DNA from 4 places in the Streptomyces sp. NPDC001410 genome. Region 2 is predicted to be linked to each of the others. Evidence: riboswitches for the same ligand, from Rfam matches in the RefSeq annotation. Region 2 holds a riboswitch; each other region holds the start of a gene.
What was found. A riboswitch is a leader RNA that binds a small molecule or an ion and turns the genes downstream of it on or off. The one in region 2 is predicted to bind cyclic di-AMP.
Positions count from the first base shown of each region.

Region 1: it holds a riboswitch for cyclic di-AMP, as region 2 does, so the genes downstream of both, ACFY3C_RS37890 (M23 family metallopeptidase) here and ACFY3C_RS22400 (NlpC/P60 family protein) in region 2, are expected to answer to the same signal.
Region 3: it holds a riboswitch for cyclic di-AMP, as region 2 does, so the genes downstream of both, ACFY3C_RS35295 (transglycosylase family protein) here and ACFY3C_RS22400 (NlpC/P60 family protein) in region 2, are expected to answer to the same signal.
Region 4: it holds a riboswitch for cyclic di-AMP, as region 2 does, so the genes downstream of both, ACFY3C_RS02915 (peptidoglycan DD-metalloendopeptidase family protein) here and ACFY3C_RS22400 (NlpC/P60 family protein) in region 2, are expected to answer to the same signal.

Region 1 covers NZ_JBIAWE010000022.1:141,209-148,931, forward strand. The annotation lists gene ACFY3C_RS37885 (M16 family metallopeptidase) at 1-1,126, shown strand, start outside; cyclic di-AMP (ydaO/yuaA leader) riboswitch at 1,351-1,514, shown strand; gene ACFY3C_RS37890 (M23 family metallopeptidase) at 1,527-2,282, shown strand; gene ACFY3C_RS37895 (GntR family transcriptional regulator) at 2,481-3,176, shown strand; gene ACFY3C_RS37900 (HPr family phosphocarrier protein) at 3,360-3,641, opposite strand; gene ACFY3C_RS37905 (GNAT family N-acetyltransferase) at 3,819-6,692, shown strand; gene ACFY3C_RS37910 (hypothetical protein) at 6,710-7,123, shown strand; gene ACFY3C_RS37915 (DUF5998 family protein) at 7,125-7,721, shown strand; gene ACFY3C_RS37920 (alkaline phosphatase family protein) at 7,721-7,723, shown strand, end outside.
Region 2 covers NZ_JBIAWE010000009.1:388,111-395,833, reverse strand. The annotation lists gene pcrA (DNA helicase PcrA) at 1-1,601, opposite strand, end outside; cyclic di-AMP (ydaO/yuaA leader) riboswitch at 1,866-2,038, shown strand; gene ACFY3C_RS22400 (NlpC/P60 family protein) at 2,047-3,234, shown strand; gene ACFY3C_RS22395 (tellurite resistance/C4-dicarboxylate transporter family protein) at 3,343-4,311, shown strand; gene ACFY3C_RS22390 (hypothetical protein) at 4,315-4,668, opposite strand; gene ACFY3C_RS22385 (NlpC/P60 family protein) at 5,086-6,150, shown strand; gene ACFY3C_RS22380 (LuxR C-terminal-related transcriptional regulator) at 6,170-6,901, opposite strand; gene ACFY3C_RS22375 (PspC domain-containing protein) at 6,898-7,723, opposite strand, start outside.
Region 3 covers NZ_JBIAWE010000019.1:178,653-186,375, reverse strand. The annotation lists gene ACFY3C_RS35315 (exopolyphosphatase) at 1-115, opposite strand, end outside; partial or broken gene ACFY3C_RS35310 (DUF501 domain-containing protein) at 320-721, opposite strand; gene ACFY3C_RS35305 (septum formation initiator family protein) at 750-1,226, opposite strand; gene eno (phosphopyruvate hydratase) at 1,327-2,613, opposite strand; gene ACFY3C_RS35295 (transglycosylase family protein) at 3,001-3,678, opposite strand; cyclic di-AMP (ydaO/yuaA leader) riboswitch at 3,683-3,851, opposite strand; gene ACFY3C_RS35290 (transglycosylase family protein) at 4,035-5,090, opposite strand; gene ACFY3C_RS35285 (cytochrome P450) at 5,287-6,564, opposite strand; gene ACFY3C_RS35280 (tetratricopeptide repeat protein) at 6,561-7,723, opposite strand, start outside.
Region 4 covers NZ_JBIAWE010000001.1:669,052-676,774, reverse strand. The annotation lists gene dxs (1-deoxy-D-xylulose-5-phosphate synthase) at 1-12, shown strand, start outside; gene ACFY3C_RS02940 (aspartate aminotransferase family protein) at 9-1,394, shown strand; gene ACFY3C_RS02935 (helix-turn-helix domain-containing protein) at 1,460-2,083, shown strand; gene ACFY3C_RS02930 (DUF6126 family protein) at 2,080-2,202, shown strand; gene ACFY3C_RS02925 (tyrosine-protein phosphatase) at 2,211-3,008, opposite strand; gene ACFY3C_RS02920 (alpha-galactosidase) at 3,180-5,264, shown strand; cyclic di-AMP (ydaO/yuaA leader) riboswitch at 5,568-5,730, shown strand; gene ACFY3C_RS02915 (peptidoglycan DD-metalloendopeptidase family protein) at 5,735-6,646, shown strand; gene ACFY3C_RS02910 (SGNH/GDSL hydrolase family protein) at 6,819-7,604, shown strand; gene ACFY3C_RS02905 (TetR/AcrR family transcriptional regulator) at 7,681-7,723, opposite strand, start outside.

The DNA.
Region 1 (7,723 bases), on a different contig from region 2:
CGCCGCCGAGCTGGAGCGGGCCGGCGCCACGCTCGACTCGCACGCCGACCACCCCGGCGTCCGCCTCAGCCTGGAGGTCCCGGCCTCCCGCCTGGCCAAGGGCCTCGGCCTGCTCGCCGACGCCCTGCGCGCGCCCGCCTTCGACGAGAGCGAGGTCGAGCGGCTGGTCCGCAACCGCCTGGACGAGATCCCGCACGAGCTGGCCAACCCGGCCCGCCGCGCCGCCAAGGAACTCTCCAAGGAGCTGTTCCCGGCGACCTCGCGCATGTCGCGGCCGCGCCAGGGCACCGAGGAGACGGTCGAGAAGATCGAGGCGGCGGCCGTGCGCGCCTTCTACGACCGCCATGTGCGGCCCGCCACCGCCACCGTGGTCGTGGTCGGTGACCTCACCGGCACCGACCTGGACGAGCTGCTCGCCGACACCCTGGGCGCCTGGACGGGCACCCCGGGCGCGCCGCGACCCGTGCCGCCGGTGACCGCCGACGACACCGGCCGGGTGGTCATCGTCGACCGGCCGGGCGCCGTCCAGACCCAGCTGCTCATCGGCCGGATCGGACCCGACCGGCACGACCGCATGTGGCCCGCCCAGGTGCTCGGCACCTACTGCCTCGGCGGCACCCTCACCTCCCGCCTGGACCGCGTCCTGCGCGAGGAGAAGGGCTACACCTACGGCGTGCGCTCCTTCGGGCAGGTCCTGCGCTCCGCGCCGGACGGCACGGGCGCCGCGATGCTCGCGATCAGCGGCTCCGTGGACACCCCGAACACCGGTCCCGCGCTGCAGGACCTGTGGACGGTGCTGCGCACGCTCGCGGCGGAGGGCCTGACCGACGCCGAGCGCGACGTCGCGGTGCAGAACCTGGTCGGTGTGGCGCCGCTGAAGTACGAGACCGCGGCGGCCGTCGCGAGCACGCTGGCGGACCAGGTCGAGCAGTACCTGCCCGACGACTTCCAGGCGACTCTGTATCAGCAGCTCGCCGGCACCGGCACCGTGGAGGCCACCGCGGCGGTCATCAACGCCTTCCCGGTGGACCGCCTGGTGACCGTTCTCGTCGGTGACGCGGCCGAGATCAAGGCGCCGGTCGAGGCGCTCGGTATCGGCGAAGTCACCGTCGTGACAGCCGAGTAGCGGCTTCACCGCGCCCCGCGCGCGTGGGGGCCCTGACGACCCGACGGGTCGTCAGGGCCCTTTGCTGTGCGGAACTCTTCCCCAGATGTCCGAATTGGGGCAGAGGTTGCCTGTCTGGCCTGTGGGATGCGCTACAAAAGCCCGGATCCGTTTGGGGATCGAAAGTCGGGCCGCATAGCGTCGACCGGGCTGTTCGTCAGGCAGTGCGCCGCGCCCGCGGCACCGGACAGTCATCGCCGAGTCCCCCCACGGCGCGAGCCAGGGGAGCCGGGGACCCACCGCAGTCCCTGGGGTGAATCGGACGCCCGCGCACCGGCGAGGGGGTCCGTAGGAGACCTTCCTGCTCCGAACCCGTCAGCTAACCCGGTAGGCGAGAGGGAAGGAAAGGACCAGCAACTTCATGGCGTTCATGTACGCCACCGGGAAGCACCGCAAGCCCGGCCGGGTCAAGCGCACCACCGTTCAGGCGGCCGGTGTCGCGGCCCTCACCACCACCGGTGTCGTCGGCACCCTGGCGGCCGGCCCGGCGCTCGCCGCGGACAACTCCGTCGAGGACACCGGCCTCACCCCGGTCATCACCGCCAGCGACTCGGTCGCCGAGCAGATCGACGCGCAGGCCGAGGCCCAGCTGGTGGCCGCCCGGCAGAAGGCGGCCGAGGAGGCCGCGGCCAAGGTGGCCGCCATGGAGGCGAAGAAGGAGCGCGAGGCCCAGGCCCGCGCCGCGCGAGAGGCCGAGCGCAAGCGCCTGAACGCCTTCGTCGCCCCGATCGCGCACTCGTACGTCTCCACCGGCTACAAGGCCAGCAGCTCCCTGTGGTCCTCCGGTTCCCACACCGGCATCGACTTCCACGCGGCCAGCGGAACGTCCGTCCACGCGGTCGGCTCCGGTACGGTCGTCTCCACCGGGTGGGGCGGCGCGTACGGCAACCAGATCGTGATCCGGATGGCCGACGGCATGTACACCCAGTACGGCCACCTGTCGTCCATCGGCGTCGTCGTGGGCCAGAAGGTCCTCCCGGGCCAGCAGATCGGCCTGTCCGGCGCGACCGGCAACGTCACCGGACCGCATCTGCACTTCGAGGCCCGTACGACCTCCGAGTACGGTTCGGACGTCGACCCGATCGCCTATCTCCGCCAGCACGGCGTGAACGTCTGACGCTCCGGCGCACGACATCCCGAAGCCCCGGCTCACGAGCCGGGGCTTTCGCCGTTTTTCGCAGTGCCTGCGGCATCCGCTGTCCAAAAAATATCCATGGATTCCGGCCTGCCGTCGGAAATTCCGGCTCATTGCAATAGAGTCACGGAACATGCGTCCATCGTCGACGTTTCACGGGGATTAAAGCGGAGGTCGGTCATGCGTATTCCGGCGCACTCGGTGTGCACGGCGATCCGGGACGACATCGTCGCGGGTGTCTACGAGCGCGGCGGCCGCCTCACCGAGGAAGTCCTCGCCCGCCGCTACGGCGTCTCGCGCGTCCCTGTCCGTGAGGCCCTGCGCACCCTGGAGGCGGAGGGCTTCGTGGTGACCCGGCGGCACGCGGGCGCGTGCGTGGCCGAGCCGACCGAGCAGGAGGCCGCAGACCTGCTGGAGATGCGCACGCTCCTGGAGCCGCTCGGCGCCTCCCGGGCCGCCCAGCGGCGCACCGAGGCCCATCTGAAGGTGCTGCGAGGGCTGGTCCGGCTGGGCCAGGAGCGGGCCAGGCGGGGCAGCAGCGACGATCTGCGCTCGCTGGGCGGCTGGTTCCACGAGACGCTGGCGCAGGCCTCCGGAAGCCCCTCGCTGTCCTCGATGCTGACCCAGCTGCGGCACAAGATCGCCTGGATGTACACGGTGGAGGCGCCGCCGAGTCCGGTGGACTCCTGGGCGGAGCACGGCGCGATCGTGGACGCGGTGGCACGCGGTGACAGCGAGCGCGCGCGGGCGATCACGGCGATGCACACGGAGCGCTCGACGGGCGCGCACCGGTTGCGGTTCACCTCGGGCGGGGACCGCTCCGAACGTGTGAGGAACTCGCAACATGCCGTAAACATGCAGAGCCTGCGGCATTAACACGGGCGCCGTATACAAAGAGGGGATATTCGGCGGGCGGGTATTTCCGCTGCCCTTTTCCCGGCGCGCCGTGAATTCGCGGTCGTGTGCCTTCGGTGTGCCTGTGGTGAATTCCCCGGACCGGGCGCCAAAAAGGCGGAGGCCGCGCCACCCGGAAAGGGCGACGCGGCTTCCTGGCATACCTCAGACGGTCTCGGGGAGCTCTTCCAGGCCCTCGGAGACCAGCTTGGCCAGACGGTCCAGGGCGATGTCCGCGCCCTCGGCGTCGGAGGCGAGGACGATCTCCTCGCCGCCCTGGGCACCCAGGCCCAGGACGGCCAGCATGGAGGCCGCGTTGACGGGGTTGCCGTCAGCCTTGGCGATCGTCACCGGGACACCTGCGGCCGTGGCGGCCCGGACGAAGATGGATGCGGGGCGGGCGTGGAGGCCCTCGGCCCAGCCGACGTTGACGCGGCGCTCAGCCATGTGTTGCTGCCCTTCGGTGTTCAGGGTTGTCTAGACCAGTTTCCCATATCGCAAAGCGTGCCCGGAACGGTCCTTCGTCCCGCTCCGGTGTGCCGTCGGGCCGCGGCCTCGGTCCGACTTCCGTCCTGCACAGACTGCCTCGCGCCGTTGTCGTACGCGAGCCTTACTCTGGGGCCCATGCAGAGCCCGGCGGACCGGCAGGACCGGCACGAGTACCCCGCCCACTGGGAGGCGGACGTGGTGCTGCGCGACGGGGGTACCGCGCGCATCCGGCCCATCACCGTTGATGACGCCGATCGCCTCGTCAGCTTCTACGAGCAGGTCTCGGACGAGTCGAAGTACTACCGCTTCTTCGCGCCGTACCCACGACTCTCCGCCAAGGACGTCCACCGCTTCACGCACCACGACTTTGTGGACAGGGTGGGACTTGCCGCCACGATCGGCGGCGAGTTCATCGCCACCGTACGCTATGACCGCATTGGTGCCGACGGTCTGCCCGCCTCCGCGCCCGCCGACGAGGCCGAGGTCGCCTTCCTGGTGCAGGACGCCCACCAGGGCCGTGGGGTCGCCTCGGCCCTCCTGGAACACATCGCCGCCGTCGCCCGCGAGCGCGGGATCCGCCGCTTCGCCGCCGAGGTGCTGCCCGCCAACACCAAGATGATCAAGGTGTTCACGGACGCCGGGTACACGCAGAAGCGCAGCTTCGAGGACGGCGTCGTACGTCTGGAGTTCGATCTCGAACCCACCGACCGCTCCCTCGCGGTGCAGCGCGCGCGGGAGCAGCGCGCCGAGGCCCGCTCGGTACGGCGGCTGCTGGCACCCGGCTCCGTCGCGGTCGTCGGCGTCGGCCGCGCGCCCGGCGGGGTGGGCCGCAGCGTCCTCGGCAACATCCGGGACGCCGGCCATCCCGGCCGTCTGTACGCCGTGAACAAGGCCTTCCCCGAGGACCTCAAGGAGGTCGACGGGGTGCCCGCGTACCGCTCGGTGCGGGACATCGAGGGCCCGGTGGACCTCGCCGTCGTCGCCGTACCGGCCGAGCACGTGCCCGCGGTCGTCTCCGAGTGCGGCGAGCACGGGGTGCAGGGACTGGTCGTGCTGTCCGCCGGGTACGCCGAGAGCGGGCCAGAGGGGCGCGAGCGGCAGCGGGCCCTGGTCCAGCTCGCGCGCGCGTACGGCATGCGGATCATCGGCCCGAACGCCTTCGGCGTCATCAACACCGCGCCGGACGTCCTGCTGAACGCCTCGCTCGCCCCCGAGATGCCCCGCCCGGGCCGCATCGGCCTGTTCACCCAGTCCGGGGCCATCGGTATCGCGCTGCTGTCCCGGCTGCACCGGCGCGGGGGAGGCGTCACCGGGGTCACCGGGGTGTCCACCTTCGTGTCCGCCGGGAACCGGGCCGACGTGTCCGGCAACGACGTCCTCCAGTACTGGTACGACGACGCGGAGACCGACGTCGTCCTGATGTACCTGGAGTCCATCGGCAACCCGCGCAAGTTCACCCGCCTCGCCCGGCGCACGGCGGCGGCGAAGCCGCTGGTCGTCGTGCAGGGGGTCGGCTCCGCGCCGCAGGGGCACGCGGTACGGGCCACCCGGCTGCCGCACGCGACCGTCTCCGCGCTGCTGCGGCAGGCCGGCGTGATCCGGGTGGACACCATCACCGAACTGGTCGACGCGGGGCTGCTGCTCGCCCGGCAGCCGCTGCCCGCGGGGCCGCGCGTGGCGATCGTCGGGAACTCCGAGTCGCTCGGCGTGCTGACGTACGACCGCTGTCTCGCGGAGGGGCTGCGGCCGTCGCCGCCGCTGGACCTGACGACCGGGGCGACGGCGCAGGACTTCCATCGGGCGCTGTCGCGGGCGCTGGCGGACGAGACGTGTGACGCCGTCGTCGTCACGGCGATCCCGGCGATCGGAGAGGGATCGCCGGGGGACGCGGAGCTGGCGGAGGCGCTTCGGTCGGCTGCGGCTGCCGTTCCGGGCAAGCCGGTGCTCGTGGTGCACGTGGAGCTGGGAGGGCTTGCTGAGGCGTTGTCGGCTGCGGCCAGTACGTCACCACAAGCCCTCGCGAAGGCGCCCGGCGTCGAGGGCGTTGCCCACCCGTTCCACCCCGCGGACCGACTGCCCACCACAGCGGCAGCCCCTCCCGAAAGCCCTGAAAGCCCGGTAGACCCCACCCCTGAAGGCGCCGACTCCCGCCTCATCCCCGCCTATCCCGCCGCCGAGCGCGCCGTCCGGGCCCTTGCCGAAGCCGTGAAGTACGGCCAGTGGCGGCGGGAGGCCGCCGATCCGGGCAGGGTGCCGGAGTACGACGACATCGACGAGAAGGGGGCCGCCGAGCTGATCGGAGGGCTGCTGGAGCGTGGGCAGGGGCTCACGATCGGGCAGGCGGACACCTGCGAGCTGCTCGAGAAGTACGGCATCCACGTGCGCCGGGCGCTGGCCGCCCCCACCCCGGACGCCGCCGCCGAGGCCGCCCGAACCCTCGGCTACCCCGTGGCCCTCAAGGCCACCGCCCCGCACCTCAGGCACCGGGCCGACCTGGGCGGCGTACGCCTCGACCTGGCGGACGAGGAGCAACTGCGCAGGGCCTACGCCGAGTTGACCGAGCTGTTCGGGCAGCCCGAGGAGCTGCGGCCGGTGGTGCAGGGGATGGCACCCCGGGGTGTCGACACGGTCGTACGGGCGGTGATCGATCCGGCCGCCGGGGCCGTGCTGTCCTTCGGCCTCGCCGGGGCCGCCTCGCAGCTGCTCGGAGACATGGCGCACCGGCTGATCCCGGTCACCGACCGCGAGGCGACCTCGCTGGTGCGGTCGATCCGGACGGCGCCGCTGCTGTTCGGCTGGCGCGGCTCCACGCCCGTGGACACGCCCGCGCTGGAGGAGCTGCTGCTGCGGGTGTCCCGGCTGGTGGACGACCACCCCGAGGTCGTCGCCGTAACCCTGGAGCCGGTCGTCGTCGCCCAGCACGGCGTGAGCGTCCTCGGCGCCACCCTCCGGCTCGCCCCGCCCCCCGCCCGCGACGACCTCGGCCCGCGCACACTGCCGGCCTACTGAGGGGGGAGGGGGGCTGCATGGAGATCGCCGGCCACCGGCTTCCCGACGGCAGCTGGTGGGACTGGGAAGTGATCGTCTGGGACGGCGGGCAGCTGCGGCTGGCCGCCGGTTACGACCTCACCTATCACCACGGCCTGGAGCTGGTCTTCGTCGACGCGGTCTTCGTCTGCTGTCCGCACAGCTTCCAGGACCCCGTCTTCCGCGCGCCCACGGCCGAGGAGACCGCGCGCCTCGTGCGCGCCCTGGGCGAAGCACCGCCCGTCGTCGTCGCGTTCGAAGCGGATGCCGGCGGGCCCGAACCCGCCTCCTGCCTGATCGCCGCCGAGGGCCTGGACATCCTGTCGGGGCTCGTCCCGCGGCACTCGCGCACGGGTGCGAGGGCCGCCACAGGTGCTCGCAACTGGCCCGGACCCCCCTTGCCCACGGATTAAGATGGACGCCATGGCCAAGACCAGTACGACGACCCAGGGGCTGCGCACGGCGATCGAGCGCAGCGGCTACTACCCGGCCCTCGTGTCCGAGGCGGTGGAGGCCGCTGTGGGCGGCGAGCCGATCCGGTCGTACCTGGTCCACCAGGAGACGACGTTCGACCAGAACGAGGTGCGGCGGCATGTGACCGTGCTCGTCCTCACCGGCAACCGGTTCATCGTCAGCCACACCGACGAGCAGGCCGCCGACAGCACCTCCCCGACGCCGTACGCCACGACGTCCACGGAGTCCGTGAAGCTCGGCCGGATCTCGTCGGTCGTGGTCAGCCGGGTCGTCGCGAACCCGGAGCAGTACACGCCGGGCACGCTGCCCCGCGAGGTCGTGCTGACCATCGGCTGGGGCGCGGTCAGCCGCATCGACCTGGAGCCCGCCGCCTGCGGCGACCCCAACTGCGAGGCCGACCACGGCTACACGGGCAACTCCACGGCGGACGACCTCAGCCTGCGCGTCAGCGAGGCCGGGGACGGCCCGGAGACGGTGCGCCAGACGCTCGCCTTCGCGCAGGCCATCTCCGAGGCGACCGCGGACCTCACGCGCTGATG
Region 2 (7,723 bases):
GCCATGCCGTACGCCTCGTCCACGCGCTTCAGGGCCTGCGGGAAGCTGATCTTCTCGCGCTGGGAGAGGGCGTCGATCATCGCCTCGGCGCGCTCGCCGATGCCCCGCTTGGGGACGTTGAGGATGCGGCGCAGCGGCACCGAGTCCTCGGGGTTGGCGAGGACGCGCAGGTAGGCCAGGACGTCCCGGACCTCCTTGCGCTCGTAGAAGCGGACGCCGCCGACGACCTTGTAGGGCAGGCCGACGCGGATGAAGACCTCTTCGAAGACACGGGACTGGGCGTTGGTGCGGTAGAAGACGGCGACGTCACCGGACTTCGCCTCGCCCGCGTCCGTGAGGCGGTCTATCTCGTCGGCGACGAACTGGGCCTCGTCGTGCTCGGTGTCGGCGACGTAGCCGGTGATCCGGGCGCCCTGGCCGGCGTTGGTCCACAGGTTCTTCGGGCGGCGGGACTCGTTGCGCTCGATGACCGCGTTGGCGGCGGACAGGATGGTCTGCGTGGAGCGGTAGTTCTGCTCCAGCAGGATCGTCGTCGCGTTCGGGTAGTCCTCCTCGAACTGGAGGATGTTGCGGATGGTCGCGCCCCGGAAGGCGTAGATCGACTGGTCCGCGTCACCCACGACGCAGAGTTCGGCGGGCGGGAGGTCGTACTCGTTCGGCGGGGTGTCGACGTCCTCGGGGGCATGCTCGCCGGTGCCGACCAGCTCGCGCACCAGCGCGTACTGGGCGTGGTTGGTGTCCTGGTACTCGTCGACCAGGACGTGCCGGAAGCGGCGGCGGTAGTGCTCGGCGACGTCCGGGAAGGCGCGCAGCAGGTTGACCGTCGTCATGATCAGGTCGTCGAAGTCGAGCGCGTTGGCCTCGCGCAGCCGCGACTGGTAGAGCGCGTAGGCCTGGGCGAGGGTCTTCTCGAAGCCGTCGGCGGCCTGGGCGGCGAAGTCCTCCTCGTCGATCAGCTCGTTCTTGAGGTTGCTGATCTTGGCGCTGAAGGACTTGGGCGGGAAGCGCTTGGGGTCGAGGTCCAGATCGCGGCAGACCAGGGCCATCAGGCGCTTGCTGTCGGCGGCGTCGTAGATGGAGAAGCTCGACGTGAAGCCGAGCTTCTTCGACTCGCGCCGCAGGATCCGTACGCACGCGCTGTGGAAGGTCATGACCCACATCGCGTTCGCGCGCGGGCCGACGAGCTGCTCGACGCGCTCCTTCATCTCGCCCGCGGCCTTGTTGGTGAAGGTGATCGCGAGGATCTGGCCCGGGTGCACGTTCCGCTCGGCGAGCAGGTGGGCGATGCGGTGGGTGAGCACACGGGTCTTGCCGGAGCCTGCGCCGGCGACGATGAGCAGCGGGGAGCCGGCGTGGACGACCGCGGCGCGCTGGTTCTCGTTCAGCCCCTCCAGGAGCGCCGCCGCGTCGAGCGCGGGGCGAGGTGCGCCGTCGCGGTAGTACGCGTCCCGGTCCGGCGGCACATCGAACTTCCCGCCGAACAGATCGTCCGGAAGCGGCTCCGGAGCGTGATCGTCCTCGGGCGGCGGCGGGGGCTCCTCCTCGCGCCCGCGAGGGGCCTGGAGGTCCGCCAGGAAGCTGTCGTCAAAGAGGCTGCTCATCGCTCTCCGAGTCTAGGGCGCCGCACCGACAACCGACTGCCGTCCCGGGAACATGGCCGGTTCGGAAAAGGCGGGTCCTTCGCGCCCCAGGACGGTCGAACAGCCCCTCACACAGCGGAATCACCCCGTGACACGGGAGCGATCCCACACCCAGGTCACGAAAATGTATCGGACATATCGTGCACCAACCTTCACACGAGACACACCAGTTGGCTAGGTTGCGGGGCGGGCCGCACGCCCCCTTCCGGCGAACGTCGCCGATCCGCGCGGCCTCCGCCGAGTCCGGCGCGCCCCCGCACGGTGCCCGGAGCCGGGGACCCACCGAACCTGGGGTGAATCGGCACACGTCCCGTCCCGGGACGAGGGCCGTAGGGCAAACCTTCCGACCACCCGCCCGAACCCGACAGCTAACCCGGTAGGCGGCACATGGAAGGAGTCGCCTCCCTTGGCGTCGCACCGCAAGTCGCGCCCCGCGGGCACACTCGGAGCAGGTTTCCGCACCCCGGTCCTCGCCACCGCCGCCCTCACCTCCGTGGCCGTGCTGTCCCAGACGGCCGACGCCGCTCCCGCGGCCGATGGAAAGCCGAGCCTGGAGGAGGTCGAGAAGAAGGTCGACGACCTCTACCGCCAGGCGGAGTCGGCGACCGAGAAGTACAACGCCGCCAAGGAGCAGACCGGCAAGCAGCGCACCCACATCGACAGCCTGCGCGACGAGGTCGCCCGGCGGACCGCCCGGATGAACAAGGCCCGCGAGGAGCTGGGCACGTTCGCCGCCGCCCAGTACCGGACCGGGACCGCCTCGACCGACACCGCCACCTTCCTGCTCGCGGACAGTCCCCAGGACTACTTCGACGAGAGCCAGCTGATGAACCGGCTGACCTCGCGGCAGAAGAGCGCCGTCGACGACTACGTCACCGAGCAGGCCGCGACCATGAAGAAGCGGCAGGAGGCCGCCAAGAGCCTCCAGACGCTGTCCGAGTCGCAGAACGAACTGCAGACCGCCAAGGCCACCGTCCAGAAGAAGCTCGCCTCCGCGCGCGAGCTGCTGTCCCAGCTGACGGCCGAGGAGAAGGCCCGGCTGGCGGCGATCGAGCGGCAGAAGCAGGAGGAGGCCGCGCGCAAGGCCGCGGAGCTGGCCAAGCAGCAGGCGGCAGCGGCCAAGGCCAAGGAGGAGGCCCAGGCGCAGGCGAGCGGTTCGTCCACGTCCAGCGGCTCGTCCACGTCCAGCGGCTCGTCGACCTCCGGCGGCTCGTCGACGTCCTCCGGGACGTACGCCACCAAGGCCGAGAAGGCGATCGCCTTCGCCCGCGCCCAGATCGGGAAGCCCTACGTGTGGGGCGCCACCGGACCCGGCTCGTACGACTGCTCGGGCCTCACCCAGGCCGCCTGGAAGGCCGCCGGCGTCTCGCTCCCGCGCACCACCTACGACCAGGTGAACGCCGGCACCACGGTCTCCCTGGCCAATGCGCAGCCCGGCGACCTGATCTTCTTCTACGACGACATCAGCCACGTCGGCATCTACATAGGCAACGGCATGATGATCCACGCCCCCAAGCCGGGCGCGTACGTCCGCGAGGAGTCGATCTACTACGGCGGCGAATCGATCATCCACAGCTTTGTCCGACCCGCCTGACCACCACCCCCTTCGTCCAGCCCGACCGTCCCCTTATTCGAAGTTCCGAGCGCCACGCGCGCGCGTGGCCTCCGCGCCCCGCCCGCGCGGCTGCCTAGCATCGGGCCCATGCCCGGCATCTCAGCTCTGCGTACGTGGTGGGCGGGGCGTCCGCCGGCAGCGGGTGCCGCCGTCATGGCGACCGGCATCGTCTCGGTGGGCCTGCATCTGACGGGCCCCGAGACGGTGTCCCGGGTCTTCCTGTGGCTGGCCTGCGTCGCCTGGGTGGCGCTGGCCGCCGACTTCCTCGTACGGCTGGTGGCGCAGCGGGAGCGCTGGGTGGCCGAGGCGCACAGCCCGGGCTCACTCACCGCCGTCGCCGCCACGGCCGTGCTCGGCACCCGGTTCTCGGCGCTCGGCCGGCAGACGCCGGCCGAGGCGGCGCTGGCGCTGGCCGTGGTGCTCTGGCCGGTGCTGCTGTACCTGGTCATACAGCACTGGGAGCGGCACATGCCGGGAGCGGTGTTCCTGTGTTGTGTCGCCACACAGGGGCTTGCGGTGCTGGCGGCCACGCCGGCCGCGGCCGAGACGACGGCCTGGCTCGCGCACGCCGCGCTGGTGCTGTTCTGGCTGGGCCTGGTGCTCTACGGCCTCGCCCTGCCGCGCTTCGATCCGCGGCAGATCCTCGAGGGGGCCGGGGACCACTGGATCGCGGGCGGGGCGCTCGCCATCTCGGGGCTGGCCGGGGCGAAGCTGCTCTCTGCCGACAGTCCGCGGCTGTACCTGTGGAACGACGACGACCGGGGCGTGCTGCGGAACGTGACGGTGGCGCTGGTCTTCCTGGACCTGACCTGGTACGTGGTCCTGCTGGCCGCCGAGGTGGCCCGGCCGCGGCTGCGCTACGACATGCGGCGCTGGGCGACGGTGTTCCCCATGGGGATGACCGGGGCGGCCACGCTGTCGGTGGCGGCCGCCGTGGGCATCGGGTGGCTGAAGGGGCCGGGGCGGGTGCTGGTGTGGGTGGCGGTGGCGGCCTGGGTCGCGGTCGCGGCCGGCGCGGCCCTCGCGGCCCGCGCCGGGATCAGCGGACGGCGCTGAGCGTCACGTCCACAGCACGGCGATGAAGATGTTCGCCGTGGTCAGCAGGCCGACCAGCCCGAAGAGGCTCTTGTCCACCTTCTCCTCGTCGCGCTTCACGTAGACCAGCCCGAGGATCACGATCAGCAGGGCGAGCTTCACGCCGATCTTGACGGTGTTGAGGTGAGCGCCTTGGGCCTGGTTGAGGCCGACCAGGGCCACACCGGTGACCAGCATGGTGAACGCGCCGTGCAGCATCCCGGGGACGAAGCGGGCCGTGCCCTGGCCCATCGCCTTCATCTGGGTGAGGAAACCGCCGAGCAGCGCGGCGATGCCGATGATGTGCAGACCGACGAAGAGATGGATGAGTACGTCCATGAGCCCGGAGCCTAATCAGGGGCCCGGGAGCCCTCTGTCACCGGGCCCGCCAGGAGCACCGGTGCATCCTGCATATATGCGCCCCATAGCAGCACATGGCTCCCGTGTGTCCCACATTCCGCGCATCGGTCACCACGCTATGTGAAGGCGACGACTCCATACCGGCAATCCGGTCATATGCGGTCGCCCTTCGATCGCTCGAAGTCAGTTCCGCACTCCGCGTTACCAGCCCGTCACACTCGGGTTTAGCGTCCTCCCCCAGGTGACCGGCTCCCCACCGCCGCCCGGGCCAGGGGCGGCAGTCGGGCACCACCGCCGAGAAAGGTCCGGCGGCGGCCCGCTTCCCCTGTGCGGGCCGTCGCCGGACGCACCGCTCGTTCGGTCGCAGGAGTCCTACGGAAGGACGTGACGGTCCAGGTGGCAGCGCACCGCAAGCCCCGACAGCGCTCGCTCGGCGGAACCACGGCCCGCACGGCCGTCACCTTCGCCCTGGCGGGCGCGGCCACCGCCACGGCCTTCGACGGAACCGGCCACGCCGAGCCGCAGCTGACACCGACGCAGGTGAAGTCCAGGGTGGACAAGCTGTACCAGGAGGCGGAGACCGCCACCGAGAAGTACAACGGCGCCAAGGAGAAGGCGAACACGGCCCAGCGGCGGCTGAACTCGCTGCGGGACGAGACCGCCCGGAAGCAGGACAAGCTCAACGCGGCCCGGAACGCGCTGGGTTCGTACGCGGCGGCGCAGTACCGCGAGGGCGGGATCGCCCCCGCCTGGCAGCTCGCGCTGTCCAGCGACCCCGACCGGTACCTGGACGGGGCCGCCCTCGCGGAGCGGGCCGGCGACCGGCAGGCCGGGGCGGTGGCGCGGGTACGCGAACAGCTGCGGGAGATCGAGCAGTTGCGCGGCGCCGCCCGGACCGAGCTGAACGCACTGCGGTCACGGCAGGCGGAGCTGAAGCGGCAGAAGAAGACCATCACCGGGAAGCTGGCTCAGGCGCGCGACCTGCTGGCTAGGCTCACTCCGGCACAGCTGGCGCAGGTCACCGGCGACGGCACCGTGGCGGGGCACGCCTCGCGCTCGGCCCCGGACGCCCGGCCGGACCTGGAGCCGACGGACTCCCCCGCCGCCCCGAACTCCCGCGCGGCGGCGGCCATCGCCTACGCCTACCAGAAGCTCGGCAGCCCCTATGTGTGGGGCGCGACCGGCCCGGACGCCTTCGACTGCTCGGGCCTGGTCCAGGCCGCCTACCGCTCCGCCGGCGTCTCCCTGCCCCGCACCACCTACACCCAGATCAACGCGGGCCGACGGGTCTCCCGCTCGGAACTCCAGCCCGGCGACCTGGTGTTCTTCTACTCCGGCATCAGCCACGTGGGCCTCTACATCGGCAACGGCCAGATGATCCACGCCCCGAACCCCTCGGCACCGGTCCGGGTGGCCCCCATCGACCAGATGCCGTTCGCGGGGGCCACCCGGGTGGCGTGAGGGCGGCTGCCCGGCGGGGTCAGACCAGGCGGCGGGCCGTGGCCCAGCGGGTCAGCTCGTGGCGGTTGGACAGCTGGAGCTTGCGCAGGACCGCCGAGACATGGGACTCGACCGTCTTCACCGAGATGAACAGCTGCTTGGCGATCTCCTTGTAGGCGTAGCCCCGGGCGATCAGGCGCAGCACCTCCCGCTCGCGCTGGGTGAGGCGGTCCAGGTCCTCGTCGACCGGCGGGGCGTCGGTGGAGGCGAAGGCGTCCAGGACGAACCCGGCCAGACGGGGGGAGAAGACGGCGTCGCCCTCCTGGACCCGGAAGATCGAGTCGACCAGGTCGGTGCCGGTGATGGTCTTGGTGACATAGCCGCGGGCGCCGCCGCGGATCACACCGATCACGTCCTCCGCCGCGTCCGACACGGACAGCGCGAGGAAGCGCACCGGCTGCTCGGCGTCAGCCATCAACCCGGCGCACCGGCGCAGCACTTCGACCCCGCCGCCGCCCGGCAGGTGAACGTCCAGGAGGACCACCTCGGGCCGGGTCGCGGTGATGACCGTGACCGCCTGGTCGACGTCCGCGGCCTCGCCGACCACCTCCACGCCGGTCTCGGCGGTCTGCCCGATCTCGGCCTGCACCCCGGTGCGGAACATGCGGTGGTCATCGACGAGCACCACGCGCACGTGCCGCTTCCCGGCGGTGCCGGACCCGGCCGGCTCCGCCGCTCCCGCCGTACCGTTCGCCTCGGTCGCGTCGCTCATGACGTCTTCTCCGCCCTCTCCATCTCCAGCTCGACCTCCGTGCCGCCGCCCGGCACCGCCCGCAGCCGGGCCGTGCCGCCGTTGCGCTCCATGCGGCCGATGATCGATTCTCTGACGCCCATGCGGTCGGCGGGTATCGAGTCGAGGTCGAAGCCCGGGCCGCGGTCACGGACGGACACGAAGACCGTCCTCCCCTCGACTTCGGCATAGACCTGCACGGCACCGCCGTCGCCACCGTACTTGGCGGCGTTGACCATCGCCTCGCGCGCGGCCTGCATCTGCGCGGAGGTCCTCTCGTCCAGCGGGCAGTCGCCGACCACGACCACCTCGATGGGCACGCCGTGCTTGTCCTCGACATCGGCCGCGTTGTGCCGCACCGCCTCGGCGACCGTGTCCGGCTCGTCGGCCTCGTCCTTGCCGGTGCCCTCCGGCTTGTACAGCCAGGTGCGCAGGTCCCGCTCCTGGGCGCGGGCCAGGCGCCGGACCTCGCCCGCATTGTCGGCGTTGCGCTGGATCAGGGTGAGGGTGTGCAGCACGGAGTCGTGGACGTGGGCGGCGACCTCGGCGCGCTCCTGGGCGCGGATGCGCATCAGGCGTTCCTCGGACAGGTCCTGGGTCATGCGGACCAGGTAGGGGCCGGCAAGCAGCGTGATGCCGACGAGGACGACGAGGGCGGCCTGGAGGACCGCGCCGAGGTGGGCGGCCGAGCCCTGCATGACGAAGATGGCGGAGACGCCGACGGTGACCAGCAGGACGCCGGCGCCCGCGCGCAGCAGGGTGAGCGTGCGGCGCCGGCTGCCGACCTCGACCCAGCGGGCGCGG
Region 3 (7,723 bases), on a different contig from region 2:
GCCGGTCCAGCTCCAGCAGCTCGCCGGTGGCCGGATTGACGTCGGCCACGAGCAACCGGATCGAGTTCGTACCGCAGTCGACGGCCGCGACCCGCGAGAAACCCTCGGCGACCAGCGGCTTGCCGGCGAAGAAGCCGCTGCGGGCCTCGGCGGGGTCGAGGACCGCGCCCTCCTCGCCCGGGTGCTCGTCCGCCGGGTCGGGCGCCTCCAGCGGCTGCACGCACGGCCCCTTGCGCCACCACTCCGGGAGCATGGCGATCGCCTCGTCGCCGAGCGGGTTCACGCCCGGGCCGGCGGCCAGCGAGTGGGCCACGAGGACGTGCAGGCACTTCACCCGGTCGGGCATGCCGCCCGCGCTCGGGAAGCCCGCCAGGACCTCGATCTCGTCCCGGCGCCGGATGTAGTCCTCGTGCGCGGCCCGGTACGCGGCGGCCAGCTCGGGGTCGTTCTGCAGCCGCTCCGTCATCTCCTTCATGACGCCGTCCGCCTCCAGCGTGCCGATCGCCGAGGCGGCGCGCGGGCACGTCAGGTAGTACGTCGTCGGGAAGGGCGTGCCGTCCGGCAGCCGCGGGGCGGTCTCCACGACGTCCGGCTGCCCGCACGGGCACCGGTGCGCGATCGCCCTCAGCCCGCGCGGCGGACGCCCGAGCTGCTGCTTGAAGGCCTCGACGTCCGCGTCGGTCGGCTCGGTACGCGGAGTGGGCGGCGGAGGCGTTTCCATGACTGTGTTCAGCTGTCTTTCTGTCGGTTCACTGGTCGGAGGCGTCGGACTTGTCGACCCCGTCCCAGACGTTCGCGTACCAGGGCCGGTGGGCGGCCCTGAGGTCGGCGCGGGACTGCTTGGCCGTGCCCGGGTCGATCACGACGTACCCGGTCTCGCCGGGCATCACATAGTGCAGCCTGCGCCGGATCTGCTGCTCGGCATAGGCGTCGTCCTGCCAGCGCGCCTTGAGGTCGCGCAGCTGTTCCACGCGCCCCCGGGCCTGCTCCTGCTGCCGCTGCTGGTCGGCGATCTCGGCGCGCTGGGAAACGTACTGCCGCATCGGATAGGCGAGCGCGACGATCAGCGAGCACAGCACGAGCGCCAGCAGCGCCGCGCGGCCGGTGAGGCGGGAGCGGCGGGCCTGCCGCTTGGTCTGGGAGCGGTAGACGCGGGCCGCCGTCTGCTCGCCGAGCAGCTTGAGCCTGGTCGCGGTGGAGAACCGGTCCCGGTCCTTCACGGCCATGTCCCCGCCTCCCCTTCACACGCGCGTACGTCCCCGCACACGGTACGGGACCGAGTACGGGGACGTACGTACGACTGGCTGAGGATTGGCCCGAGAGGGGTCAGCCCTTGAAACGGGGGAAGGCCGAGCGGCCGGCGTACACCGCGGCGTCGTCGAGGATCTCCTCGATACGCAGCAGCTGGTTGTACTTGGCGACGCGCTCGGAGCGGGCCGGGGCGCCGGTCTTGATCTGGCCGCAGTTGGTGGCGACGGCCAGGTCGGCGATGGTGACGTCCTCGGTCTCGCCGGAGCGGTGGGACATCATGCACTTGAAGCCGTTGCGCTGGGCCAGCTCGACGGCGTCCAGGGTCTCGGTCAGCGAACCGATCTGGTTCACCTTCACGAGCAGGGCGTTGGCGGTGCCCTCCTCGATGCCGCGGGCCAGGCGCTCCGGGTTGGTGACGAACAGGTCGTCGCCGACCAGCTGGACCTTGTCGCCGAGCTTGTCGGTGATGACCTTCCAGCCGGCCCAGTCGTCCTCGAACAGCGGGTCCTCGATGGAGACGAGCGGGTAGGCCGCCACGAGCTCCTCGTAGTACTCGGTCATCTCGGCGGCCGAGCGGGACTTGCCCTCGAACTCGTACTTGCCGTCCTTGTAGAACTCGGACGCGGCGACGTCGAGCGCGAGCGCGATCTGCTCACCGGGGACGTAGCCGGCCTGCTTGATGGCCTCGAGGATGAGGTCGAGGGCCTCGCGGTTGGAGCCGAGGTTCGGGGCGAAGCCGCCCTCGTCGCCGAGGCCGGTGGACAGGCCCTTGCCCTTCAGGACCTTCTTGAGGGTGTGGTAGACCTCGGTGCCCCAGCGCAGGGCCTCGGAGAAGGACTCCGCGCCGATCGGGGCGATCATGAACTCCTGGATGTCCACGTTGGAGTCGGCGTGCGAGCCGCCGTTCAGGATGTTCATCATCGGCACCGGCAGCAGGTGCGCGTTCGGGCCGCCCAGGTAGCGGAAGAGCGGGAGGTCGCTGGCCTCGGAGGCGGCGTGGGCGACGGCGAGGGAGACGCCGAGGATGGCGTTGGCGCCGAGGGAGCCCTTGTTGTCGGTGGCGTCCAGGTCGAACATGGCCTGGTCGATCAGGCGCTGCTCGGTGGCGTCGTAGCCGACCAGCTCCGGGCCGATCTGCTCGATGACGGCGAGGACGGCCTTCTCGACACCCTTGCCCTGGTAGCGGTTCGGGTCACCGTCGCGCAGCTCGATGGCCTCGAAGGCGCCGGTGGAGGCGCCGGACGGGACGGCGGCACGACCCGTGCTGCCGTCGTCGAGGCCGACCTCGACCTCGACCGTGGGGTTGCCTCGGGAGTCCAGGATTTCCCGGGCTACGACGACGTCGATGGACGGCACGAGCATCTCCTTCGTGGATGTGACGCTGGTTGTGCGGGGCTTGTGTGCCTTGCGCCTAGAGCCTAACCGTCCTGGGGGCGTCGGCCACCGACCGACCGACCCGTGGACGGAGAGGGACAGGGAGACCGTACCTATTGTTCACGCTCGGAACAAAGAGGCTTGTGGATGAGGCCCGGCCGAAGAGTGGGGAAACAGGCGGGGAGACAGAGGGGAAACGGGGCGGGGAGCGAGGCGGGGACACAGGGTGGGGGCACAAACAACCCCGCCCCGGCGCGTACGGGGGAACACGCGCCGGGACGGGGAGCCCGTGGGGACGGGGGGAAGACCCTCACGAGGCCTTCAGAGTGGGGGCAGGCCTTGTGAGAGCGCTGTGGTTCCGGTGGGAGCCAGGTGTCACTTCAGGTGCAGCTGCTGGCCCGGGTAGATGAGGTCGGCGTCCTCGACGATGCCCTTGTTCAGCTCGAACAGCTTCTGCCAGCCGCCCTTGACCTTGTGCTTCTCGGCGATCGTGCCGAGGGTGTCGCCCTTGACCACCTTGTACTCGCCGTCGCCCTTCTTGACCTTCTTGCCGGTCGGGGTGGTGACGGTCTGGCGCTCGGCGGACCGGGAGGCGGCCTGCTGCTCGGTGGCGCGGGTGGTGGTCGTGGTGGTCTTCGAGGCGCTGCTGCTCGACGGGGCCGCCGCGGTGCCGCTGTACGGGGTGCTCGACAGGCCCGTGCCGCAGACCGGCCAGGCGCCCTTGCCCTGGGAGGCGAGGACCTTCTCGGCGACGGTGATCTGCTGCTGCTTGGTGGCCAGGTCGGCGCGGGCGGCGTAGGCGGTACCGCCGTAGGCGGCCCAGGTGGAGGCGGAGAACTGCAGGCCGCCGTAGTAGCCGTTGCCGGTGTTGATCGACCAGTTGCCGCCGGACTCGCACTGGGCGACCTTGTCCCACTCGGAGGCGGTGGCGGCGGAGGCGTTGCCGGCCGCCATCAGCGGGGCGGCGATGGCGGCGCCGGTGACACCGGCGAGCGCGATGACACGGGTGGCCTTGAACGGACGACGGTGCGTGCCCTTGCCGGAGAACAGCATGGATCGATCCCCTCACCGACGCCTGCGAGGTGAGCTGTCGGGTTCGGGCCGGTTGAGTTGCCCGGCCGCGGCCCTTACGGGACGCGGCTTCACCCCAAGCCGGTACCGACATCAACTGCCGGTCCCGGCACTTACCTTGGGTCCCCCGCTCCTGCCTACGGCGCATGACGCGACGACTGTTCCCGGGCGGCCGCTGGCAGGACTCGGCGTTGCGGATGCCGGGGCTCGTGGTGACGAGCGGCCTTGACCGTAGACAGGCGATGGGCGGAATTTCAAAGACGATCAGGGCTTCTGAGACTCATCCCACACTTTCACCAAAAGGGACATTAGGGAGCGAAGCGGGGCGTCAACTCCCGCTACTTATCGCCCTCTTCGGCACCGACTTTCAGGGTCTGACCGGCACTGATGTGGTTCGGGTCGGCGCCGATGGCCTTCTTGTTCCCGGCATAGAGCGCGTGCCATCCGCCGTCGAGGTCAAGGGAGTCGGCGATGGAGCAGAGGGTGTCACCCTCGCGGACGGTGTAGGTGCCCGCGTCGCGGCCGGCATGGCGACCCGACGGGGTGTCGTTCTGACCGTTTGTCGCGCTTTCGTCCGCACTTGCACCACGGTGACGTCCGCCACTGCCGAGGGCGCCGGTGTCGACCAGGCTCGAAGAGCCGCTGGTCTGCCACGAATTGTCCGAGCCCTCCGTTGCGGGATCCGTGGTGACGGACTCGTCCCCCTGAACGTCTCCGGAGTCGGGCGATGCGGATTTGTCGGACTTGGGAGTGTCTGTGCTCTTGCCGGAGCCCTTGGAGTCGGCGTCCTGGTCAGCGCTCGGGGACGGCCTGCCCTTCGCATCCGAGGAGGAGTCGGATGAGGGTGACGAGGAGGATGAATCCGACAGGTCGGAAGAGTCGGAATTCTCGTCGGAATCGGAACTGCCGTCCGACTTGGACGAGTCCGAGGACTTGGAGGAGTTCCCGGAGTGCGCCGAGCCCGAGTCGGAGTCCGAGCCCGAGTCCGAGACGCCCGTGTCGACGTCCACGGAGTCGGACTTCGAGGTCATGCCGGAGAGCAGGGCGCAGGTGGCCCAGGGGGTGGTGCCCTGGTCGTCGAGGATCCTCTCGGCGACGGCGATCTGCTGCGAACGGCTGGCCTGGTCGGCGGTGGAGGCGTACTTCGTGCCGCCGTACTTGTCCCAGTCGTCCTGGGATATCTGCAGGCCGCCGTAGTAACCGTTGCCGGTGTCGGCGCTCCAGGAGCCGCCGCTCTCGCACTCGGCCACCTTGTCCCATGTGGTGCCGTCGGCCGCGTTGGCGCTCGCCGCGCCGAGCAGCGGGATGGCGATGGCGGAGCCGGTCACGCCGGCCGCGACGAGGAGGGCCGGAGCCTGACGGGGGCGACGGTGACGACCGTTCCCGGAGAGCATGCGGAAGCCTTTCGTGCGACAGCGGGGCCGGCGTGGCCGATGGAACTCGGGGGCCACGCTGATGAGTGAACGTATCGGCAGACGATCACTTGTCACAAGTTAATGCCGCGCAGATCACGTGAAGATCACAGAAGAAAGTGCCTGTCATGTTCGGCTGTGCGAACGTCTGCCCGTGTCCGGCCTGTTCGAGCCGCGCTCAGGGGGCGGGCGTGAACTCCACGGGGAGGGTGCGCAGGCCGCGCATGATGAGCCCGCCGCGCCAGCGCAGCTCGGCCGGGTCCGCCCCGAGCCGCAGGTCGGGGAGGCGGGTGAGGAGGGTGGCGAGCGCGGCCTGGCCCTCCAGACGGGCGAGCGGGGCACCGAGGCAGTAGTGGATGCCGTGGCCGTAGCCGAGGTGCTGGTTGTCCCGGCGGGACAGGTCCAGGACGTCCGGGTCGGCGAACCGCTCCGGATCCCGGTCGGCGGCGGCGAGGACGACGAGCACCGGGTCCCCGGCGGCGATGTCCTGCCCGCCGATGGTGAGCGGCCGGGTGGCGAACCGCCAGGTGGCCAGCTCCACCGGGCCGTCGTAGCGCAGGAGTTCCTCGACCCCGGTCTCCAGGAGGTCCCGCTCCCCCGCGGCCAGGGACCGCTGCAGGCTGTGGCGCTGCTCGGGGTGGGTGAGCAGGGCGTAGGTGCCGTTGCCGATCAGGTTCACGGTCGTCTCGAACCCGGCGAACAGCAGGATGAAGGCCATCGCCGCGGCCTCGTTCTCGGTGAGGTGCTCACCGTGGTCGGAGGCGCGGATGAGGCCGGAGATCAGGTCCTCGCCGGGGGTGGGGTCGTCGGGCAGGGCCTCGCGCTTCTTGTGGATGAGCTCGGCGAGATAGCCCCGCATCTTCTTCACCGACCGCGCGACCCCGCCCCGCGGCCCTCCCCCGTGCCGGATCATCATCCCCGCCCAGTCCCGGAAGTCGTCCTGGTCCTCGCGCGGGACGCCGAGCAGATCGCAGATGGCGTAGATGGGGAGCGGGAACGCGAACTCGTGGATGAGGTCGGCCGAGCCCTGCTTCGCGAACTGGTCGATGAGGTGGTCGGTCAGCTCCTGCACCCGGGGCGCGAACTCGGCGACCCTGCGGGGCGTGAACGCCTTGCTGACCAGCCGGCGCAGGCGGGTGTGGTCCGGCGGGTCGATGTTCAGCAGGTGCGTCATCAGCTCGGCCTTGCGCTCGCCCGGGATGCCGGTCTTCCCCTTGGCATGCGCGGGCTCGTCGTGATGCGCCGGGTTCTTGCTCAGCCGCTGGTCGGCGAGGGCCTGCTTGGCATCGGCATACCGCGTGACCAACCAGGCCTCGACCCCGCTGGGCAGCCGGGTCCGGTGCACGGGGGCGTGCCCGCGGAGCCAGGCGTAGGCGGGGTAGGGGTTGCTGGCGAACTCCCAGGTGAAGAGGTCGGGGGCGGTCGGGGGGTGGGGGTGGCTGGGCCGGCTGGTCACTCCTGGACGATATCCAGATCGCTGGTGGAGGTGTGGCCGGGTGGTTCCGGGAGCGATGCGGGGACGCCTTCCGGGTCCAGGGCGGCCGCCTTGCGGAACCACTCCTCGGCCTCCGTGTCCTTCCCCTGCTTCCTCAGCAGCTCGGCCATGTGCAGCTCGGCGTACGCGGCTCCCCGTTCATGACCCTTGAGGTACCACGACAGCGCCTCCTCGTCCCGGCCGAGGTTCTCCAGCGTTAGGCCGAGGTTGACCGCCGCGGACGGGTCTCCGCCCTCGGCGGCCTGCCGGTAGAGGAGTTCCTTCTCGGTGTCGTCGGCGTCCTTCTCGGCGTCGAGATAGACGCCGAGGCTGTTCACGGCGCGGACGTCACCCCATGCGGCGGCGTACCGGAGCCAGTCCTCCGCCTCCTGATCGTGCCAGTAGTACAGGAGGTTGCCGAGGCTCCCCGCCACCTCACGGTGGCCCGCTGCGGCGGCCTTGCGGTACCAGCGCAGCGCCTCGTCCTCGCGTCCGGGCCCCACCAGCATGTCGCCCAGCTCGTGTGCCGCCGCGCCCTCTCCCGCCTCCGCGGCCGTACGCAGCCAGCGCTCGGCGTGGTCGCGGTGGATCCGGCCGAGCTGGAGCGCGGCCCAGGAGTCCCCGCTCTCCGCGGCAACCTCCAGATACGGGAGTGCGGCCTGCTCGTCCCCGTCGATCAGCAGGAAATGCCTCGCCACCTCTCCCGCCGCCTGCGCGTGTCCCGCGTCGGCCGCCCGGTGCAGCAGGGACGTGCCCTCCTCGCCCTCGGTGCGGAGGGCAAGGCTGAACAGCACCTCCGCGTCCCCCGCCTCGACACGCGGGCGCAGCGCCGCGCGGGCCGCCCCGAGAATCACGCCGCGGTCCAGCGGTGCCCCGTTCTCCGCCGCGTCCAGCAGCGTCCACCACACCGTGTCCGGCACCGGCTCCAGGTCCCCCGACCGCAGCGCCTCCGCGACCAGTGCCCCGTACGCCCGCCAGGTGCCTTCCCCTTCGCCCGCCACGATCAGCCCCGAGACCCCGAACATCGGCGCCGTCGCCCAGGCGAGCGCGTCCTCGAAGGACTCCCCCTCCTGCGCCCCGTACTGCTCCTGAACGCTCCTGAGCAGCTCGGCCGGTACCGCGCCCGTGACCCCGCACCGGG
Region 4 (7,723 bases), on a different contig from region 2:
AAAGCTGAATGACCAAGGAGTTCGACCTCGGCGCCCTCCTCGCCGACCGCGGAGCCGAGCGCTACGAGCTGCACGCGAAGTACCTGAACCCGCAGCTCCCGCGCATGCTGCACACCATCGGCTTCGACAAGGTCTACGAGCGCGCCGAGGGCGCCCACTTCTACGACGCGGACGGCAACGACTACCTGGACATGCTCGCCGGGTTCGGGGTGATGGGCCTCGGCCGCCACCACCCGGTCGTCCGCAAGGCGCTGCACGACGTCCTGGACCTCGACCTCGCCGACCTCACCCGCTTCGACTGCCAGCCGCTGCCCGGCCTGCTCGCGGAGCGGCTGCTCACCCACAGCCCGCACCTGGACCGGGTGTTCTTCGGCAACAGCGGCACCGAATCGGTCGAGACCGCCCTGAAGTTCGCCCGGTACGCCACCGGCAGGCCGCGCGTCCTCTACTGCGACCACGCCTTCCACGGCCTGACCACCGGCTCCCTGTCGGTCAACGGCGAGGACGGCTTCCGGGACGGCTTCGCCCCGCTGCTGCCCGACACCGCGGTACCCCTCGGCGATCTCGACGCGCTCGCACGGGAGCTGAAGAAGGGCGACGTGGCCGCGCTGATCGTGGAGCCGATCCAGGGCAAGGGCGTCCACGAGGCCCCGCCCGGCTATCTGCGCGCCGCGCAGGACCTGCTGCACCGGCACAAGGCGCTGCTCATCGCCGACGAGGTGCAGACCGGCCTCGGCCGCACCGGCGACTTCTACGCCTACCAGCACGAGGAGGGCGTCGAACCGGATCTGGTGTGCGTGGCCAAGGCGCTGTCCGGCGGCTACGTCCCGGTCGGCGCGACCCTGGGCAAGGACTGGATCTTCAGGAAGGTCTACTCGTCCATGGACCGCGTCCTGGTCCACTCGGCGAGCTTCGGGTCCAACGCGCAGGCGATGGCGGCCGGCCTCGCCGTGCTGTCGGTGATGGAGGACGAGCAGATCGTCGCCGGGGTGCGCACCACGGGCGACCTGCTGAAGTCCCGGCTCACCGCGCTGATCGACAAGTACGAGCTGCTCGCCGACGTCCGCGGCCGGGGCCTGATGATCGGCATCGAGTTCGGGAAGCCCGGCTCGCTGAAGCTGCGCAGCCGCTGGACCATGCTCCAGGCCGCGCGCAAGGGCCTGTTCGCGCAGATGGTGGTCGTACCGCTGCTGCAACGGCACCGGATCCTCACCCAGGTCTCCGGCGACCACCTGGAGGTCATCAAGCTCATCCCGCCGCTGGTCGTGAACGAGGCCGACGTGGACCGGTTCGTGGACGCCTTCACGGCGGTGATGGACGACGCGCACAGCGGCGGCGGCCTGATGTGGGACTTCGGCAAGACCCTGATCAAGCAGGCGGTGGCCAACCGCTGAAGCCGGGCTTTTGCCTCTGAGGCAAGTAATTTGCCGCAGAGGCAAGGATCCGGCTGAATGGAGGCATGAACGCCTCAGAAGCCGCGCCACCGGCGGGCCACGGCGACGACCTGCCCGCCGTGGCGCCGCAGCTGCGCGCCCTGCGCCGGCGCAACGGCCTCACCCTGGAGGCTGCGGCCCGGTCCGCCGGGCTCTCGCCTGCCCACCTGTCCCGGCTGGAGACCGGGCAGCGCCAGCCCTCGCTGCCGATGCTGCTCGCGCTCGCCCGTATCTACGGTACGACCGTCTCGGAGCTGCTCGGCGAGACGGTCGCCGACCGGGACGCCGTCGTGCGCGCCGCCGACATGGAGCCGACCCACGCGGGCGGCTGGACCTACTTCCAGGCCGGAGCCCCCGGTCGCGGCATGCAGGCGCTGCGCGTCCGGGTGCCGTACGGCACCCAGGGCGACATCGTGCGCGTCCACCCCGGTGAGGAGTGGCTCCATGTCCTCAAGGGGCGGCTCAGGCTGCGCCTGGGGGACACCGAGCACCTGCTGACGCCCGGCGACAGCGCGCACTTCGACTCGCTCACCCCGCACCGCCTCGCCGCCGAGGACCACGACGGCGTGGAGCTGCTGTTCGTCCACACCCTGCTGCAGAGCCCCACGGCCACGCTGTGCCTGGGCCCCGTCACTGGAGAGCTGTCATGAGCAACTTCGAGGAAAAGTTCCCCCGCTCGCTGTGGATCCGGCTGATCATCTACATCGCCGTCGGCCACCTGTTCGCCGCGTTCCTCTATCTGCTGTTCGCGGTGGGCGCCAAGGGCTGACCGCGCCCTCAGTCCAGCAGCCGCTCCCGCAGCCGCTCCCGGGTCTCGGGGGTGAGCCCCAGGCCCTGCGCGAAGTAGGCGTCGGTGCCGCCCCACGTCTCCTCGATGCTCGCGAAGGCCGCCTGGAGATACTCGGCGCGGGCGTCGAAGAGCGGGCTGAGCAGCTCCATCACCTCGGGCGTGTACGCGGTGTCCGGGCTGCCGTTGCGACGGACCTTGTAGCGCCGGTGCTTGGCGTTGGACTCCAGGTAGTCGGCGATGACGGCGTCGCGCTCCACGCCCACGGCCAGGAGTGTGACGGCTATGGAGATGCCCGCGCGGTCCTTGCCCGCCGCGCAGTGCATCAGCGCGGGGACGCTGTCCTCGGCGATGGCGTGCAGGACCCGTGAGTGCTCGGCGGTGCGCTCCTTGACGATCGTCCGGTACGAGGCGACCATCCGGGCCGCCGCCTTGCCGTCCGCGAGGATGCCGCGCAGCTGCTCGATGTCGCCGTCGCGGACCATCTTCCAGAACTCGGCGCCGTCCGCCGGGTCGCTCAGCGGCAGGTTCACGTTCCGCACGCCGGGCAGCTCGACGTCCGGGCCCTCCAGCTTCTGGTCGGCCGCGTTGCGGAAGTCGAAGATCGTGTGCAGGCCCAGGGACGCGAGGAAGGCCGCGTCCTCCTCGGTGGCGTGCGCGAGGTGGCCGCTGCGGAACAGCGCCCCGGGGCGCACCCGCCGTCCGTCCACGGTCGGCAGTCCGCCCACATCGCGGAAATTGCGCACTCCGGCCAGCTCGGGCTCGGTCGAGGGGACCTGCTGCGTCACGGGGGCTCCTCACGGTCGGCCCCGCCGGCGCGGCTCGTCGACGGGCGCTCCGTCGACGATACGACATCGATTACCTCGGGCAATGAGTTGTCCACAGGCGTTGCCACCAGGGGCTGCTGGGCCTAATGATGTTCGCACTTGAGCGGATCTGTTGGCACCTGTGAGGTCTCGATGGTGGACATCGCCGAAGACGGTCGTACCTGGCTCCTGTCGGGCCCCGGCAGCAGCTATGCGCTGCACCTGACCGAGGCGGACGAACTGCTGCACCTGCACTGGGGGCCACGGATCGCACTCGCCGACGCCGAGGCACTGGCGCTGAGCCCGCTGCCCGCCTACTGGCCCTTCGAGTCCCCGCTCGACGGCCGCGAGGAGTACCCCGTCGAGGGCGGCCCCCGCTTCGTCCGTCCGGCTCTGTCCGTGCGCACCGAGGAGCGGCGCGGCACCGAGTGGCGCTTCGTGTCGTACGACACAGAGGGCGGTACCGACGGCGACCAACTGCGGCTGCGCTTCGACGACGACGGGCTCGCCGTCACCCTGCACTACCGGATGCGCGGGGACGTCGTGGAGCGCTGGGTGACCATGGAAAACGGCTCGCACGCGCGCGTGGAGCTGCTGCGTGCCGACGCCGCCACCTGGACCCTGCCCGACCGTGAGGGCTGGCGGCTGTCCCAGCTGCACGGCCGCTGGGCCGCCGAGTCGCTGCTGACCACCGCCCCCCTCACCTACGGCGAGAAGGTCATCGGCAGCCGCCGCGGCCACACCGGCCACCAGCACCTGCCCTGGGTCGCGCTGGACGCCGACGCGACCGAGGAGCGCGGCGAGGTCTACGGCTGCGCGCTCGGCTGGTCCGGCTCCTGGCGGATCGCCGTCGCCCAACTCCCGGACGCGCGCGTGCAGATCACCGGCGGCGCCGGATACGACGACTCGGGCCTGCTGCTGCTCCAGCCGGGGGAGTCGTACACCACCCCCGTCTTCGCCGGCCTGTGGAGCGACGGCGGGTTCGGCGGGGCCAGCCGCACCTGGCACGCCTACCAGCGGGCGTACGTCATCCCGGGCGCGGAGCAGGACCGGCCGGTGCTGTTCAACTCCTGGGAGGCGACCACCTTCGACATCTCCGAGGAGCAGCAGGCCGCCCTCGCCCGGCGGGCCGCCGAGATCGGCGTCGAGCTGTTCGTCGTGGACGACGGCTGGTTCGGTGCCCGCACCAGTGACCGGGCCGGCCTCGGCGACTGGACGCCCAACCCCGACCGCTTCCCGCACGGCCTCAAGCCCCTCGCCGACCAGGTGCACGGCCTCGGCATGCAGTTCGGCATCTGGGTCGAGCCGGAGATGGTCAACCCCGACAGCGACCTCTACCGCGCCCACCCCGACTGGGTGCAGTACCAACCGGGACGTAAGCGGACGGAACTGCGCAACCAGCTCGTCCTCAACCTCGCCCGCGAGGACGTCCAGGAGTACCTCTGGGAGCAGCTGGACACCCTCCTGTCGAGCGCCCCGATCGACTACGTGAAGTGGGACTTCAACCGCTGCTTCACCGACGCCGGCTGGCCCGGGGAGCCGTACCCGCAGCGTCTGTGGGTGGACCACGTCCGCGCCCTGTACGCCCTGCTGGACCGGCTGCGCGCCGCCCATCCCTCGGTCGCCTTCGAGTCCTGCTCGGGCGGCGGCGGGCGGATCGACCTCGGCGTGATGAGCCGTACCGACCAGGTGTGGACCTCCGACAACACCGACCCGCTCGACCGGCTCGCGATCCAGCACGGCTTCAGCCAGATCCATCCGGCGCGGGTCATGGCCGCCTGGGTCACCGACAGCCCGAACACCCAGCTCAACGGGCGGGAGAGCTCGCTGCGGTTCCGCTTCGTCAGCTCGATGGCCGGGGTCCTCGGCGTCGGCGGCGACCTCACCGAGTGGACCGGGGAGGAGCTGGCCGAGGCTCGTCGCTGGGTGGACCTCTACAAGGAGATCCGACCGGTCGTCCAGCGCGGCGACCAGTACCGGCTGCGGCCCCCGACGGGCGGTCTGAGCGCCGTCCAGTACGTCCTCGGGGGCGAGGCCGTGGTCCTCGCCTGCCTCCAGGCGCAGCACTACGGCGAGCCGGTGCCGGCGCTGCGGCTGCGCGGACTCGACCCGAAGGCGTCGTACGAATGCCGCGAAACGAGCGAAGTGCACCGCGGGGTCGTCCTGCTGCACCACGGGCTGCGCACCGGACTGAAGGGTGACCTGGATGCGACGGTTCTCCGGCTACGCCGCATCTGAGTGTTCTGTCCGAATTGGAGCCTTCATTCCAACTCGCTCTGGAGTAAGGGGGCGTGGGAAGTCGGCGCGTGAGGAGCGTCATATTCGTGACCGTGCGTCGCGCGTCATGTCCACGTAATCCCCATAAAAGCGAAGGCAATTGAAAAGGGGGAGGATTCGGGAATTCACGGAGAGTGACCGTGAATTCCCGAATTCGATCACTTGAAACGCCGACGCCGGGAAACTGCTTCTTGTCCGGTTGCGTCTTGCTCGCTTACGTTCGCCACCAATCCGGACGGAACGCCGAATCCTGCCGCCGCCCGGAGTCCCCACACACTTCACCCGTGTTCGGCAGGAGCGGGGGACCCGCCAGGTACGACTGCCTGTCCCGGTCTCCGGAACAGGCTGGGGTGCAGCCACGCACCGCGCGGCCGGGCAGCTCCAGCCCGAACCCGTCAGCTCACCTCGCAGGCGCCGGAGAGGAAAGCGCCATGCCCACGAAGGGTAAGCACCGCCGTCCCAAGACCCCGCGTCTCACCCGCTCGATCGCCGTCGCCGGAACCGGCGGTGCCGCGCTGGCCCTGCCGCTCCTCGGGGCCACCGGAGCGCACGCCGCCACCACGCAGTCCGTTTCCGGAAAGGCCGTGCAGTCCCTTCCGGCCGTGGAAAAGACGACCGTGAAGAAGGCGGCCGCGCAGCTGAATTCGGGTGTGCGCACCTACACGGTGCAGTCCGGCGACTGGCTGGCGAAGATCGCCGACGCGCAGCACGTCAGCGGCGGCTGGCAGCGGCTCTACGACGCCAACCGGCAGGCCGTCGGCCAGGACCCCTCGCTGATCCACCCGGGCCTGAAGCTGTCGCTCGGCGCGAAGGTGGCCCGGACGCACACCGAGCCCTCCGCCCCGGCGCCGGCATCCCCGGCCCGGTCCCAGTCGGGCCAGGCCTCCGGTGCCGCCACCGCACCCTCCGCCCCCTCGGTGCCCTCCGTGCCTTCCACCGGCTACACCCTCCCGGTCGTCGGCGCCACCATCGGCACCGCCTACCACGTGGCCGGCAGCATGTGGTCCAGCGGCCACCACACCGGCGTCGACTTCGTCGTGCCGACCGGTACCCCGCTCAAGGCCGTCGCCGCCGGCACCGTCGTCTCCGCCGGGTGGGGCGGCGCGTACGGCAACCAGGTCGTCATCAAGCTGAACGACGGCTACTACGCCCAGTACGCCCACCTCTCGCAGCTCTCCGTCTCGGCCGGCCAGACCGTGACCGCGGGCCAGCAGATCGGCCTCTCCGGCGCGACCGGCAACGTGACCGGCCCGCACCTGCACTTCGAGATCCGCACCACGCCGAACTACGGCTCGGACATCGACCCGCTCGGCTACCTCCGCTCGCACGGCGTCGCCGTCTGAGCGTGTGCGCACCGTCAACACGCCTGACCGTGGCGTTATTCCAGGATTGGCAAATCATTTAAGGGTGTCTCATCTCACCGTTCGTCAACCCCTGCCTACGGTCGCGTAGGTCACATCCGAAGGTGAATCATGGTCCGACGTGGCAGACGATTCGAAGAATGACAACAGATCACTGATCGGGTCGTACGTGGCGGTGGGGGACAGCTTCACCGAGGGCGTGGGCGACCCCGGCCCCGACGGGGCGTTCGTGGGCTGGGCCGACCGGTTCGCGGTACTGCTCGCGGACCGGCGTCCCGAGGGCGACTTCGCGTACACCAACCTGGCCGTGCGCGGAAAGCTGCTCGACCAGATCATGGCGGACCAGCTCCCGAAGGCCGTCGAACTCGCCCCGGACCTCGTGTCCTTCTGCGCGGGCGGCAACGACATCATCCGGCCCGGCACCGACCCGGACGAGGTGGCCGAGCGTTTCGAGCGGGCCGTGTCCCAGCTCACCGACGTCGCGGGCACCGTGCTCGTGACTACCGGCTTCGACACCCGTGGCGTCCCGCTGCTCAAGCATCTGCGCGGCAAGATCGCCACCTACAACGGGCACGTCCGCGCCATCGCCGACCGGTACGGGTGCCCCGTGCTCGACCTGTGGTCCCTGAAGTCCGTCCAGGACCGCAGGGCGTGGGACGACGACCGGCTCCACCTCTCACCCGAGGGGCACACGCGCGTGGCGCTGCGCGCAGGCCAGGCCCTCGGCCTGCAGATCCCGGCCGACCCGGAGCAGCCCTGGCCGCCGCTCCCGCCCCGGGGCACCCTGGAGGTCCGCCGCGACGACGTCCACTGGGCCCGCGAGTACCTCGTCCCGTGGATCGGCCGCCGGCTGCGCGGCGAGTCCTCCGGCGACCACGTGACGGCGAAGGGCACCCTGTCGCCGGACGACATCAAGATGCGGATCGCGTCGGTGGCGTGACGGCCGGCGTCCGTGCCCCGCACCGCGCGAGCCCGGCGGTGCGGGGCACATCCGTACCACCGCACCGACCGGACGCTCACCGCTTCGGCTCGGTCAACGCCTCCCGGCCCAGCCCGAGT